Regions from separate parts of the Pseudoalteromonas sp. NZS11 genome, predicted to be linked through region 2. Evidence: predicted binding sites of a transcription regulator. Region 2 holds the regulator's gene; each other region holds the start of a gene.

Evidence for each region. The regulator sigma-54, encoded in region 2, starts transcription at its own class of promoters, with help from an activator protein. The targets are predictions, from matches to a motif close to GTTGGCACGNNNNTNGNNT.
Region 1: the regulator sigma-54 is predicted to act here: its motif matches at 1,668-1,686, upstream of I6E82_RS12750 (DUF2726 domain-containing protein).
Region 3: the regulator sigma-54 is predicted to act here: its motif matches at 2,376-2,394, upstream of I6E82_RS19080 (EF-hand domain-containing protein).

The regions. Positions count from the first base shown of each region.
Region 1 is NZ_JADYWP010000005.1:154,496-158,631, forward strand. It holds gene arcB (aerobic respiration two-component sensor histidine kinase ArcB) at 1-456, opposite strand, end outside; gene folE2 (GTP cyclohydrolase FolE2) at 689-1,609, shown strand; gene I6E82_RS12750 (DUF2726 domain-containing protein) at 1,726-2,322, shown strand; gene mtnN (5'-methylthioadenosine/S-adenosylhomocysteine nucleosidase) at 2,445-3,152, shown strand; gene I6E82_RS12760 (cobalamin biosynthesis protein CobD/CbiB) at 3,153-4,097, shown strand.
Region 2 is NZ_JADYWP010000001.1:290,060-294,195, forward strand. It holds gene rapZ (RNase adapter RapZ) at 1-463, opposite strand, end outside; gene ptsN (PTS IIA-like nitrogen regulatory protein PtsN) at 482-934, opposite strand; gene hpf (ribosome hibernation promoting factor) at 939-1,226, opposite strand; gene I6E82_RS01250 (RNA polymerase factor sigma-54) at 1,252-2,751, opposite strand; gene lptB (LPS export ABC transporter ATP-binding protein) at 2,821-3,546, opposite strand; gene lptA (lipopolysaccharide transport periplasmic protein LptA) at 3,543-4,088, opposite strand; gene lptC (LPS export ABC transporter periplasmic protein LptC) at 4,078-4,136, opposite strand, start outside.
Region 3 is NZ_JADYWP010000015.1:11,043-15,178, reverse strand. It holds gene I6E82_RS19090 (TrkH family potassium uptake protein) at 1-1,307, shown strand, start outside; gene I6E82_RS19085 (flagellar brake domain-containing protein) at 1,352-2,011, shown strand; gene I6E82_RS19080 (EF-hand domain-containing protein) at 2,475-2,687, shown strand; gene I6E82_RS19075 (calmodulin) at 2,827-3,039, shown strand; gene I6E82_RS19070 (EF-hand domain-containing protein) at 3,117-3,332, shown strand; gene trkA (Trk system potassium transporter TrkA) at 3,414-4,136, opposite strand, start outside.

The DNA.
Region 1 (4,136 bases), on a different contig from region 2:
TTGCAACATACTTTGTTGGGCAAGTTCTTGTTGTGTTTTTTTACGCTCAGCAATTTCTCGGCGCAGCTCTTCAATAGCGCGATGCTTGGCATGAAATGCCATTTTACGCTCATCAATTTCAATATTTAAACGACTAATGTTGTCTTTTAGGGTTTGGTTTAAGAGCTTCTCCTGCTTGGTTGCGCTATCTAAATAAGCATACGAGGCATCTAATTGACGAATTGAATTAAGTAATACACTTATAATTAAAGGAGAAACTACAGCCGTAAAAAATACCACAGCCAAAATATCAACAAGGTGTAATTCGCCTATCGCAACATAATAAAACATGCTCGATAAAATAAGAGATACAGTTAAAAATAAAGTGTAACAAATAGCTGCGGTTTTAAATTCACCAAATCGCGTTATTGAGCTGGAAAGTACCCGAGCCCAAGGGCTCAAAGAATAATCGGTCATACGTAATTTTATCTCTTAGCTGTGTGCTTAAATATAAAGAAGGCAATGCGCATGTATAAACATACCATTTTCCCAGATTTTAGCATTTTTCTCCTACCACTACCCATGTTGTGCGATAAAAACAGAATTTTTCATGTTTGATTTTGCTCATCTCTTAAACTCATCATTTCAGCAATAAATTATTTAGTGTAAAATGCCCCGCTTTATTATCTCCAAAATACGAGTAGCGCACATGCAAACCAATATGCCAGATATAGCAGACACTGCACCCGCTTTACAAACAGGTAAATTAGACTGGGTTGGCATGGGCGAAATCGAACTGCCATTTATTTTTGAGTCACGAGACTTATCTCCAGTTACAGTAAATGCCAAAGCTCGTGCATTTGTAAATTTGCATAAAGAAGATGCCAAAGGCATTCATATGTCACGTCTATTTTTAGCACTTGACCTGCTTTCGACTGAGCAGCAAGTCAATCCGCAAACAATAGCGCAAGCACTCGATACCTTTATAACTAGCCACGAAGGGCTGAGCGATAAAGCACAAATTGAATTTAAATTTGAATTACCGCTACGCCGTAAATCACTATTAAGTGGTAAAGCAGGCTGGAAAAGCTACCCAGTTGTACTTACCAGTACAATTGAAAATAACATTATTAGCTACGAGCTAACCGTAGATGTTACCTATTCTTCAACATGCCCTTGTTCTGCAGCACTTGCGCGCCAGCTTATACAAAACGCGTTTAACGAAAAGTTTAACCAAGAAACCTTAAGCCAAAAAGATGTGCACGAATGGCTAGGCACTACACAAGGCATAGTTGCTACACCTCACTCGCAGCGCTCTATTGCCAACGTAAAAGTAAAGCTTGATAGCAATATTCAACAATTTGACGTAGTGACTCTAATAAACACCCTCGAAGCTGAACTTAAAACGCCTGTACAAGCGGCAGTAAAACGCGAAGACGAGCAAGAATTTGCCCGTTTAAATGGTCAAAATCTTATGTTTTGTGAAGATGCAGCGCGTAAAATTAAAGCTTTATTAGAAACAGATAATTACAGCGATTACTGGCTACAAATAAACCACTATGAATCACTCCATGCACACGATGCTGTAGCTATTGCGGTTAAAGGTATTGAAGGTGGATACAAAGCTTAATAGCTACATCGTTTTAGCTTTTACAAACAGTTGGTAATTATTTTATAACTCATACTTTTTAGGCACGTAAATTGCTTTATTTGAGCAGTGTCAATTTGTTGTTATGGAGTTACCGTATGGAATTCGCTTTATTATTAATTCTAGTATTAGTTGTCGGGGCTTCTGTTGTTGCGTCAAAATTTAATGACGATGGCGGAAACCCGTATCCTTTTACCCGCAAGCAAACTGTTTTTACGCAGGTTGAAGGCGCTTTTTTAAATCTTCTCGAGCGTGCTGTAGGCGATCAATATAAAATTGTTAGTCGCGTTAAGCTAATTGACGTTATTGACTGTAAGCAAGGTCTTTCTATTAAATCTAAACGTGCTGCTTTAGCTAAAGCTAAAAATAAGCAACTCGACTTTGTATTAATCGATAAAGAAAAACTAACTATTGTTGCGGCCGTTGACCTAGTTAACAATGCCAATAAAGATGGCCACAAAGCTCAACGTGACTGGTTTGTAAACGGTGCACTAGAGTCTGCGGGCATTCCACATATTCGTATGAAAGTTAAATCGGGCTACCGTCCATCAGAAGTACGCGATGCAATTATGTTTAAACTTGGTAAGCCTGCAGCAACACAAACGCAGCGCCCTGTTCGTAATCGCTCACATAAGCCAGCGGTACTTTCACCTTCTCAAGCCAAAGCACAAACAACTGCTTTAGCTGAAATTTAAAAACCAAATTAAATACTCTCCTAAAAAGTATTTAAAGCGAGCTCATAAACAAGCTCGCTTTTTTGTTTTTTATTGCTAACTTCACGTATAATCAAGTGATTCAAACTCAGGAATTAAACATTATGAATGTTGGTATTATTGGCGCAATGGAGCCAGAAGTTAAAATTTTACGTGAAGCGATGCAAAACCCACAAATTTTAACTAAAGCAGGTTTCACTTTTTATACTGGTGAATTGGCTGGTAACACAGTAACACTTGTACAATCTGGTATTGGTAAAGTAGCATCAACAATTGCAACTACCTTACTGATTGATAACTTCAAACCTGATTGCGTAATTAACACAGGCTCTGCCGGTGGATTCGATCCTTCTCTAAGTGTTGGCGACGTAGTAATTTCGTCAGAAGTACGTCATCACGATGTAGATGTTACTGCTTTTGGCTACCAAATTGGCCAAGTACCACAAATGCCAGCAGGCTTTGCAGCTCACCCTAAATTAGTTGAAGCAGCACAACAAACAATCGAACAAATCAGTGATGTTAAAACACTTGTTGGCTTAATTTGTACTGGTGACACATTTATGTGTGACCCTGTGCGTATCGATAAAGCACGCAGTGATTTTCCTACAATGCTTGCCGTTGAAATGGAAGGCGCTTCAATTGCACAAACGTGTTTTACGCTTAACACACCATTTGTTGTAATTCGCTCAATGTCTGATATAGCAGGTAAAGAGTCACCACAATCGTTTGAAGAATACCTAGAAACAGCATCAATCAACTCATCTAAAATGGTTGTCGCACTTTTAGAAAAGCTAACTGCAGTGTCTCTGTAAATGCTTAGCAATATTGTTCAAAACCACTTGGACTTTATTGCCTTCATACTAGCGCTCCTTGCTGAGCGCTTTATTCCCCTTATTAGCTGGTATCATCCTAATACAGCGTTAAATGCTGTTTTTAGTGCTATTGGCAAGCGCATATACAAAAGCAAAGAACCTAAAAGCTATCAATATTTGGCAGCTATACTCGCAAGCACGCTCATTTTAAGTGTCATTCTCATTATTGTAGTGCTACTACTCGAGTTTGCTTTTTACCCTGAATTACTCGCAGGTCTTATTTTATACTTATGCTTAGAAAGTAAGAGTATTGATAAAAAAGCACTTCGCATTGCAAAGCTAACTAAACAAAATCAAAAATCGACAGCACGCGAATTACTAAAACCACTGCTTGCCCGTGAAGTTAATAGGCTTTCATCTCCTGGTATTATTAAAGCATTAATTGAAAGCTTAATACTGCGCACTGCTCGATACTATTTCGTAGTTATATTTATATTTTTAGCCTTTGGCCCTATTGCTGCCCTCGCCTATCGATTGCTTACTTTAATACAACAAGCCTGGCGTAGTGATATATCCCCAAATAGCTACTTTTTAAAACCGCTTAAAACTCTCTTGTTTATTATTGAGTATATTCCAATGCGCTTACTCGCTTTAACTATTGCAGCAAGTAGAGCGAGCAAACAAAGCATGCACTACATAAAGCATTATGGCAGACATTTTTACCAAACAAATACAGGTTGGCTACTAAGCACATGCTCTGCATCACTTGGTGTGCAGCTGGGCGGGCCTGCAGTTTATTTAGGTACTCGCTTTAATAAAATGCGTATTGGTACTGATAGACTACCTACACCCGAGGATGTACCTGTAATAATTAATAGATTAAATCAGGCGCGTGTATTTTGGTTGTTAGTAATTGTAAGTATTGAAATATTAAAAGTGATTTAGTGACTATTTAGTGACTACCTCGTAACTAATTTTTCAGCC
Region 2 (4,136 bases):
TACCTAAAATCTTTTCACGAATAGATTCAGCAAGTTGATGAACGCTTAAATCAGTTGTATCTATCATAAAGTCGGCGCGGGTGATTAATACATCAAGTAATTCTTTTTCTTTTTTGATGGCTAAATCAAGAGGCAACGAGTCAATTGATAGTGGGTGTAATCTACGAGTTTCAGAAAAACGTTTGATCAATGTTTGATCGTCGCTATCTAAATAAAATAACGTAGGTTTTGCAAAGCCAGGCAAGTATTCAAGAATATCGTTAAATTCATCTTGTTGTTTAGGGATGTTACGCACATCAATGCTAACAGCAATTTTATCATAGCTATCAGACACACTGCGAACTAATGAAGGAAGCAAGTTAACTGGAATATTATCTACGCAATAATAACCTAAATCTTCTACAACGCGTAAAGCAACCGACTTTCCAGAACCAGAACGGCCGCTTATGATAATTAACTCCATTTAACACCCTTTATAAAACTATGATTGATTGACAATAACTTGGTAAAGCTCAGCATCTGATTTTGCACTGCGTAACTGTTTACAAAAATCTTTGTTGTTTAGTTTATCAGCAATGGTTGCTAGAGTCTTTAAGTGCTGCTGGTTATCGCCATCTGGTACGATGAGTGCGACGAAAATATCAACAGGGCGATTATCGATTGCATCAAAATTTATTGGAGTTTCGCTAACGAGTACTAAAGCCAAAGGCTCTTCTGCACCGCTCATTCTTCCATGAGGAATGGCAATGCCACGCCCTATACCTGTACTACCCAATTTTTCTCTGCTCATTAAAGCATTAAGAATATCTTGTTGCGGTAAATACGGAAGTTTGTCGTGAGCAAGTTCGCTAATGAACTCTAAAATTCTTTTTTTGCTATTAAAAAGGACCGCAGCTTTGCTGCAGTCCTGGCATATAAGTGAGCTTAATTTCATCATATTAGTGTCGAGCAAGCTTCTCTTTGTGTTTAATTACTTGTCGATCGAGCTTGTCGATCAACGAGTCAATGGCGGCATACATATCTTGATGTTCTGTAGAGGCAAATAATTCAGCACCGCTTACGTGTATGGTGGCTTCTGCTTTTTGATTTAATTTTTCTACATCGAGAATGACATGAACATTATTAATATGATCAGAGTGTCTTTCTAGCTTCGCAAATTTGGTATTAATATAGTCTCTTAGTGAATCGGTTAATTCTACGTGACGACCAGTTAAGTTTAGTTGCATAAGCATTACCCTCTTTTTTTGCGTCTTAAATCAAACTTTTACGTTGATTTGACGGTGGAATAGCCAGAGATTCGCGGTATTTTGCGATTGTACGTCTCGCTACTTTAATTCCTTGCTCAGCCAATATATCCGCTATTTTGCTATCACTCAATGGTTTTGCTGAGTTTTCTGCTGCGATTAATTTTCGGATAAGCGCACGGATTGCTGTAGATGAACATTCACCACCGTTTTCGGTGCTTACATGGCTTGAGAAAAAATATTTAAGCTCAAATATACCACGGGGTGTGTGCATATACTTTTGGGTTGTTACGCGCGAAATTGTTGATTCGTGCATTTCTACCATTTCAGCAACATCATTTAAAACCATTGGTTTCATGGCTTCAGGACCGTGTTCAAAAAAGCCTTGTTGTTGCTTAACAATACAATTTGTTACTTTTAATAGCGTGTCGTTTCTACTTTCTAAGCTTTTAATAAACCATTTAGCTTCTTGTAAATGCGAGCGAATAAACTGGCTGTCACCACTGGATTTTACAGTGCGAGACATTGCCGCGTATTGGCTATTAACACGAATTTTAGGCATGCTATCTGGGTTTAACTCAACAACCCAGCGGCCTTTAATTTTTTTAACTGACACATCAGGAATAACATACTCAGATTCTTCTCTTACAATAGTATCTGCAGGTTTAGGGCTAAGAGTATGTATTAATGTCATTACTTCTTTAAGCTCTTCTTCTTTGAGCTTAGTTTTCTTCATTAATGTACGATAGTCACGAGCAGCTAATAAATCAATATGCTCGGTTAAAATCATTTTTGTTTCATTAATGTAAGGTGTTTCTTTATCAAACTGGTTAAGCTGAATACACAAACACTCTTGTAAACTACGTGCAGCAATACCAACAGGATCAAACAGTTGGATGCGTTTTAATACAGCTTCAATTTCATCAAGTTCGACTTCGTTATCATCTTCGTTTTCTTGATTAAAGCTTTCTAAAATCTCTTCGCAGCTTAGTGTTAAAATACCTGAATCATCGACGGCTTCTACAATAGCAATAGCAATAGCTTCGTCTGTAGGGCTAAATGGCGTTAGTTGTAACTGCCACATTAAATACTCATGGAGCGTTTCAGTAGAGGCACCTTGGTATATTGATTCGTCTTCAGGCATCGGACCCGATGATGCTGCTGGGGCGGCACTCATGTACTCATCCCAACTAACATCCATAGCCATGTCGTCACTTAGCGTGTCTTTTGCAAGTGCTTCACCACTATCTTGTTCATATTCGCTTGGAGCATCATCGGCAGATGCGCTAACAGTTATGTCATCTGTATCTGCTTTTTGCTCGTTTTTACCTGCAGCGTCTTCGGAATAGTCTGCTTCTTCAACCTCTAATAGCGGGTTGCTGTCGAGAGCTTCTTGTATTTCTTGCTGGAGATCCAATGTACTGAGTTGCAACAAACGAATAGCTTGTTGCAACTGTGGAGTCATTGTAAGTTGCTGGCCCATGCGCAGCTGTAGTGATTGCCTCATGTATCTCTAACAATCCTTTTATGTTGTTATAATTAATACTAGCAGATGCTTAAAGACATGGCGTAAATGTTACAGCCTAAATTGCTCGCCTAAGTAAACATCGCGTACTGTTTTATCATTTAATACGTGTTCTGGAGTACCTGATGCAATCAGCTCCCCATGAGAAACAATGTAGGCTTTTTCACAAACATCAAGGGTTTCTCTTACGTTATGATCGGTAATTAATACACCAATCCCACGATTTTTAAGATGTTCTATTATTTTCTTTATATCTAATACCGAAATCGGGTCAACACCTGCAAATGGTTCATCCAGTAATATAAATTTAGGATCTGCTGCCAGCGCACGTGCTATTTCAACACGACGACGTTCGCCACCCGACAATGCCATACCTTGGCTATCACGAATGTGTTGTATGCTAAATTCATCTAATAATTTATCGAGAGTGTCTTCTCTAGCTTGTTTATTTAACTCTTTGCGCGTTTCTAAAATGGCCATTAAGTTTTGATAAACAGTCAGCTTTCTGAATATTGAAGACTCTTGCGGTAAGTAGCCAATGCCTAATCTAGCACGACTATGCATAGGTAAAAGAGTAATATCGTTATCGTCTATCGATATTTTACCTTTGTCGCTAGGTACAAGTCCTACTATCATATAAAACGTGGTAGTTTTACCTGCGCCGTTAGGGCCAAGTAAGCCAACAATACTGCCAGCTTTGACTTCAAGACCGACGTTTTTTACAACTTCACGGCCTTTATAGCTCTTTGCTAATAGCTCTGCTTTTAATGTGCTCATGGTTGACCTTTGTCGCTTTTTTTACTTTTTTTAGTCTCGATTGGTACTAAAATTGTGTGAACGCGGTCAGTTGAGTTTTCATCTTTTTCGGCACTGATTAGCTGCTGCTCTATATCGTAGGTAATGCTTTTAGCATTTATTTTTTGTCCCGCTTGCGATACTTGTGCATTACCAACAAGCGTTAAAAAACGCTTAGATACATCATAACGTACTTCGTCAGCACTGGCGCTCATAGTCGTGCCATCTGATTGCTTTTCTTCAAAGTGCGCAGGGCTACCTGTAGCAATTAATAATTGTTTATTATCACCAAGTTCATCGCGTTTATGTACTTCTAAGCGGTCGGCTGTGATACGGCGGTTACCATGAATAATTTCAACGTTTTTCTCAAAAATCCCGACATTAGCTTTTAATTGACCTTCTTGCTTATCGGCGCTTATTGAAATTTGATTTGCAGTCGGTTGCGTGTTTTGCTCTGCAGCACTACTATTAAACGCTAGTATAAGTGTAGGAATAATAAGTGATTTTAATATTTTATTGGTCATAATATATGGTTCGCGTATGGTTAATTAGTTTTATCACTTCGGTTTTTA
Region 3 (4,136 bases), on a different contig from region 2:
TTGGCATGATGGCTTATTACCCAAACCGCCATGAAAACGGTGACTTAAAAGCACGTGAAGGCTTTTTAATTGTTGTTTTGTTTTGGCTGGTACTTGGGGCGTTTGCGTCCTTGCCGCTTATATTTTTACAAGAACCTAATTTATCGCTCGCCGATGCGGTGTTTGAAGCATTCTCTGGCTTAACAACCACCGGCGCTACAGTACTTACCGGTATTGAGTACTTACCTAAGTCGGTGTTGTTTTATCGCCAGCAACTCCAGTGGTTTGGCGGTATGGGTATAATCGTACTCGCTGTTGCTATACTCCCCATGCTAGGTGTTGGTGGTATGCAGTTATATCGCGCTGAAATACCTGGGCCTGTAAAAGATTCCAAAATGACCCCGCGAATTGCCGATACAGCAAAGCACCTTTGGTATATTTATGTGTCACTGACTATTGCTTGTATGCTGGCTTATTGGGCAGCCGGGATGGAGTGGTTTGATGCGATATGTCATGCATTCTCAACGGTCGCGATAGGTGGTTTTTCTACTTACGATGCTTCTATGGGGCACTTTGACAGCCCTGTAATTAACTTTATTTGTGTGTTCTTTTTAATTATTGCCGCTGTTAACTTCTCCCTGCATTACGCCGCAGTGGCCAGTCGTAACATACAAGTTTATATTCGAGACCCTGAGTTTAAGGTGTTTTTGTGTATTCAATTAGCGCTGGTGGTTATTTGTTTTACCGTACTTTCCTCTAATGAAATATTTGCTAATGGCGATGAAACCCTCGATCAGGCGTTATTTCAGGCTGTTTCTATGAGTACAACAGCAGGCTTTGCTACTGATAACTTTTCAACATGGCCTTTGTTTTTACCTATTTTACTTATATTTTCGAGCTTTATTGGTGGCTGTGCAGGCTCTACTGGTGGTGGTATGAAAGTAGTGCGCGTGTTCTTACTTTACTTGCAGGGTGTGCGTGAGCTTAATCGTTTGGTGCACCCACGGGCTATATATTCAATCAAGCTGGGTCGAAAGGCGTTGCCAGACAAAGTAGTAGAAGCCGTGTGGGGATTTTTCTCTGCATATGCGTTGGTGTTTATTATTATTATGTTAGCGCTTATGGGCACGGGTATGGATAACATAACTGCGTTCTCAGCCACTGCGGCTTGTTTAAATAACTTAGGTCCAGGTCTGGGGGATGTAGCGTCGCATTATGGCGCTATAACCGATGGTGCTAAATGGTTACTGACCATTGCAATGGTGTTTGGTCGGCTAGAAATATTTACGTTACTAGTACTATTTACGCCTACATTTTGGCGTGGATAAACGAGCGGCTTAAGTTTTAAATTACGAACTATTGGGAAAGGGATATGCCAACAAATTTAGAAAAGCTAAAGCATATAAGTGTAGGCAGCTTAGTCGACCTAGAAATATTAACACCTACAAGCAGTAAGCGTGTTAAAACTGAATTAGTTGGTTTACTCGATAAACAGTTTATTATTTTAAATTATCCCAATGCAAAGCGTTTACCTGTGGCGAGTGACTATTTACGTGATGGCGTAATGGTTGTTGTAAGAGCGCTTATTGAAGGCAGTGGCGGGCAAGTTATTGCGTTTCGCCAGCAAATTATGTCGGTAGCCTCTCATCCCGCTAAACTCGTGTTTATAAACTTTCCAAAGCAAGTGCAGTTATTTGCGCTACGCTCACAAACACGCATACCTACCTTATTACCTGCAAAGCTAAAGCTAAGTGACGATAGGGTACTTGAAGGCCTTATTAAAGACATTTCACTCACTGGTGTAATGTTTGATATTAGAGACGATCAGCAAGTTGAAAGTATTAAAGATATGCAATGCACTGTCGTACTTAATAGCAGTGATAAAGATTTTGAAGGTGAAATTTGCAGTGTTAAAGAGCATGCTGCCGGTGTGCACTGTGGAATTAAGCTACTAGCAAGCGAGGATGAAATGAAAGCCTTCATGAAAGAGCATTTTATAGACCCTTCTGCGCTTGAGCCTAGCGTTGAATAAATAGGTTTTCGCTTATTTGCAACAAAAAGGCATTTTACGTCAGTATTTATAAAATGTTTTTTTCTCTTTCATAATTAAAATTATTATTTAAATAAAACAACTGATTACGTATTATTTTTTACAGCTTATTTTTTGTTATTAAAGCTTCCTCGTTAAAATTTATCTCAATTATTCTTTAAAATCCCTCCTTTAAAACCGTACATTTAAAAATGTATCTTTTTATATAAACATAACTATATGTTTTTAATGACTTTAATGTCATCTCTTTAAAACGTGTTGCTAAAGGGCAACAATAACTATTTTAAAAACGCCTTCTTGTTGTACGTTTTATATTTAACTTATTGAAAATTAATAGCTTTTAAATGTTGGCATCTAAGTTGTAATAGTCTAAGTGTACTGAACGAAATCGTGATTCAAAGTGAAATACTTAATCGCACACACATAAATTTGAAGGATACATATTATGAAAAGCATTAATAAAACTTTAGCACTTATCGCTATTGCATCTTCTTCAGCCGCTTTTGCTGCAACAGATTTTGACACACTGGATGTAGACGGCAGTGGCACAATTAGCCAAGCAGAAGCATCAGTAGATGCAAAGCTAATGAGCATGTTTTCTGAGCTTGATACTGACCAAAATGGTGAGTTATCAAAAGAAGAATTTTCAGAAGCTTAATTAAAAAGTATTTATCCTGAGTTGCCAAAGACACCTAAGTAGGCAAGGGAGCTTACGAAAGAGGATAACAAGGAAGTGAAAAATTACGTTTTAAGTTAAACGAAGCAATTTTTTTGATAGAACATTGAAGGATTAAGTTATGAAACATTTAAATAAAGCATTAGCACTTATAGTACTAGCATCTTCTTCCGCTGCATTTGCAGCATCAGACTTTGACAGCCTTGATATCGATGGTAGCGGCACAATTAGCCCAAGCGAAGCGGCAGTCGATACTGATTTAATGGCTGAATTTATTGAGCTAGATACCGACGGTAGCGGCGAGCTTTCTAAAGAAGAATTCGCTAATTACTAATTAATCTTTTCAGATTAAACATTTTTCACAGTCAGGGATCTTTGAAAAGGACTTCCCATATTACTAGGAATATTATTATGAAAACATTAAATACAACACTTGCAGTTATCGTTTTAGCATCTTCATCAGCAGCATATGCCGCAGTAGATTTTGCCTCTTTTGATGCAGACGGTAACGGTGCTATTACAATGGAAGAAGCAAAGGTTAACCCTCAGCTTGTAAAGATTTTTGATGATTTGGATACTGATGGTAATGGTGAAATCTCTAAAGAAGAGTTTTCAAAAGTACAGTAATCAATATTTAAGCATACTCCATTAAAGCCGCCTTAGTCAGCGGCTTTTTTGTGTATTAAATTAACTAATTAGAGTAACTAGTTAAAGGAATATAGCACTTACTTGGAATAGTTTTTCTACAACGGTAATGTGTTTTTTGTCGATTAAAAACATGATGACATGATCGCCCGACATAATAATTGTATCATCGTGAGCTATCAACACATCGTCATTACGTACTATTGCCCCAATGGTTGTACCTGCAGGAAGTTTTATGTCGGCAATCGCACGACCAACCACTTTAGATGTGTTTTCATCACCATGAGCAACCGCTTCAATGGCTTCTGCTGCGCCTTTACGCAGTGAATACACGTTAACAATATCACCACGGCGTACGTGCGTTAATAACGCTGATATAGTTGCTTGTTGTGGCGATATGGCAATATCTATTTCGCCGCCTTGTACCAAATCAACGTAAGCTCCACGTTGAATAAGTACCATGGTTTTTTGTGCGCCCATACGTTTTGCAAGCATGGCCGACATAATGTTTGCTTCATCGTCGTTGGTTACGGCAATAAATACATCGACTTGTTCAATATGCTCTTCTGAGAGCAGTTCTTGATCAGATGCGTCACCACAAAAAACGACCGTGTTATCGAGCATTTCTGAGAGTTGCTCGGCACGTTCTTTACTGCGTTCAATTAGTTTAACGGTGTGGTTTTTTTCAAGTGAGCGGGCAAGGCCTGCCCCAATGTTACCGCCACCAGCTATCATAATTTTTTTGTACGAACGCTCAAGTTTTTGTAGCTCGTTCATTACTGCGCG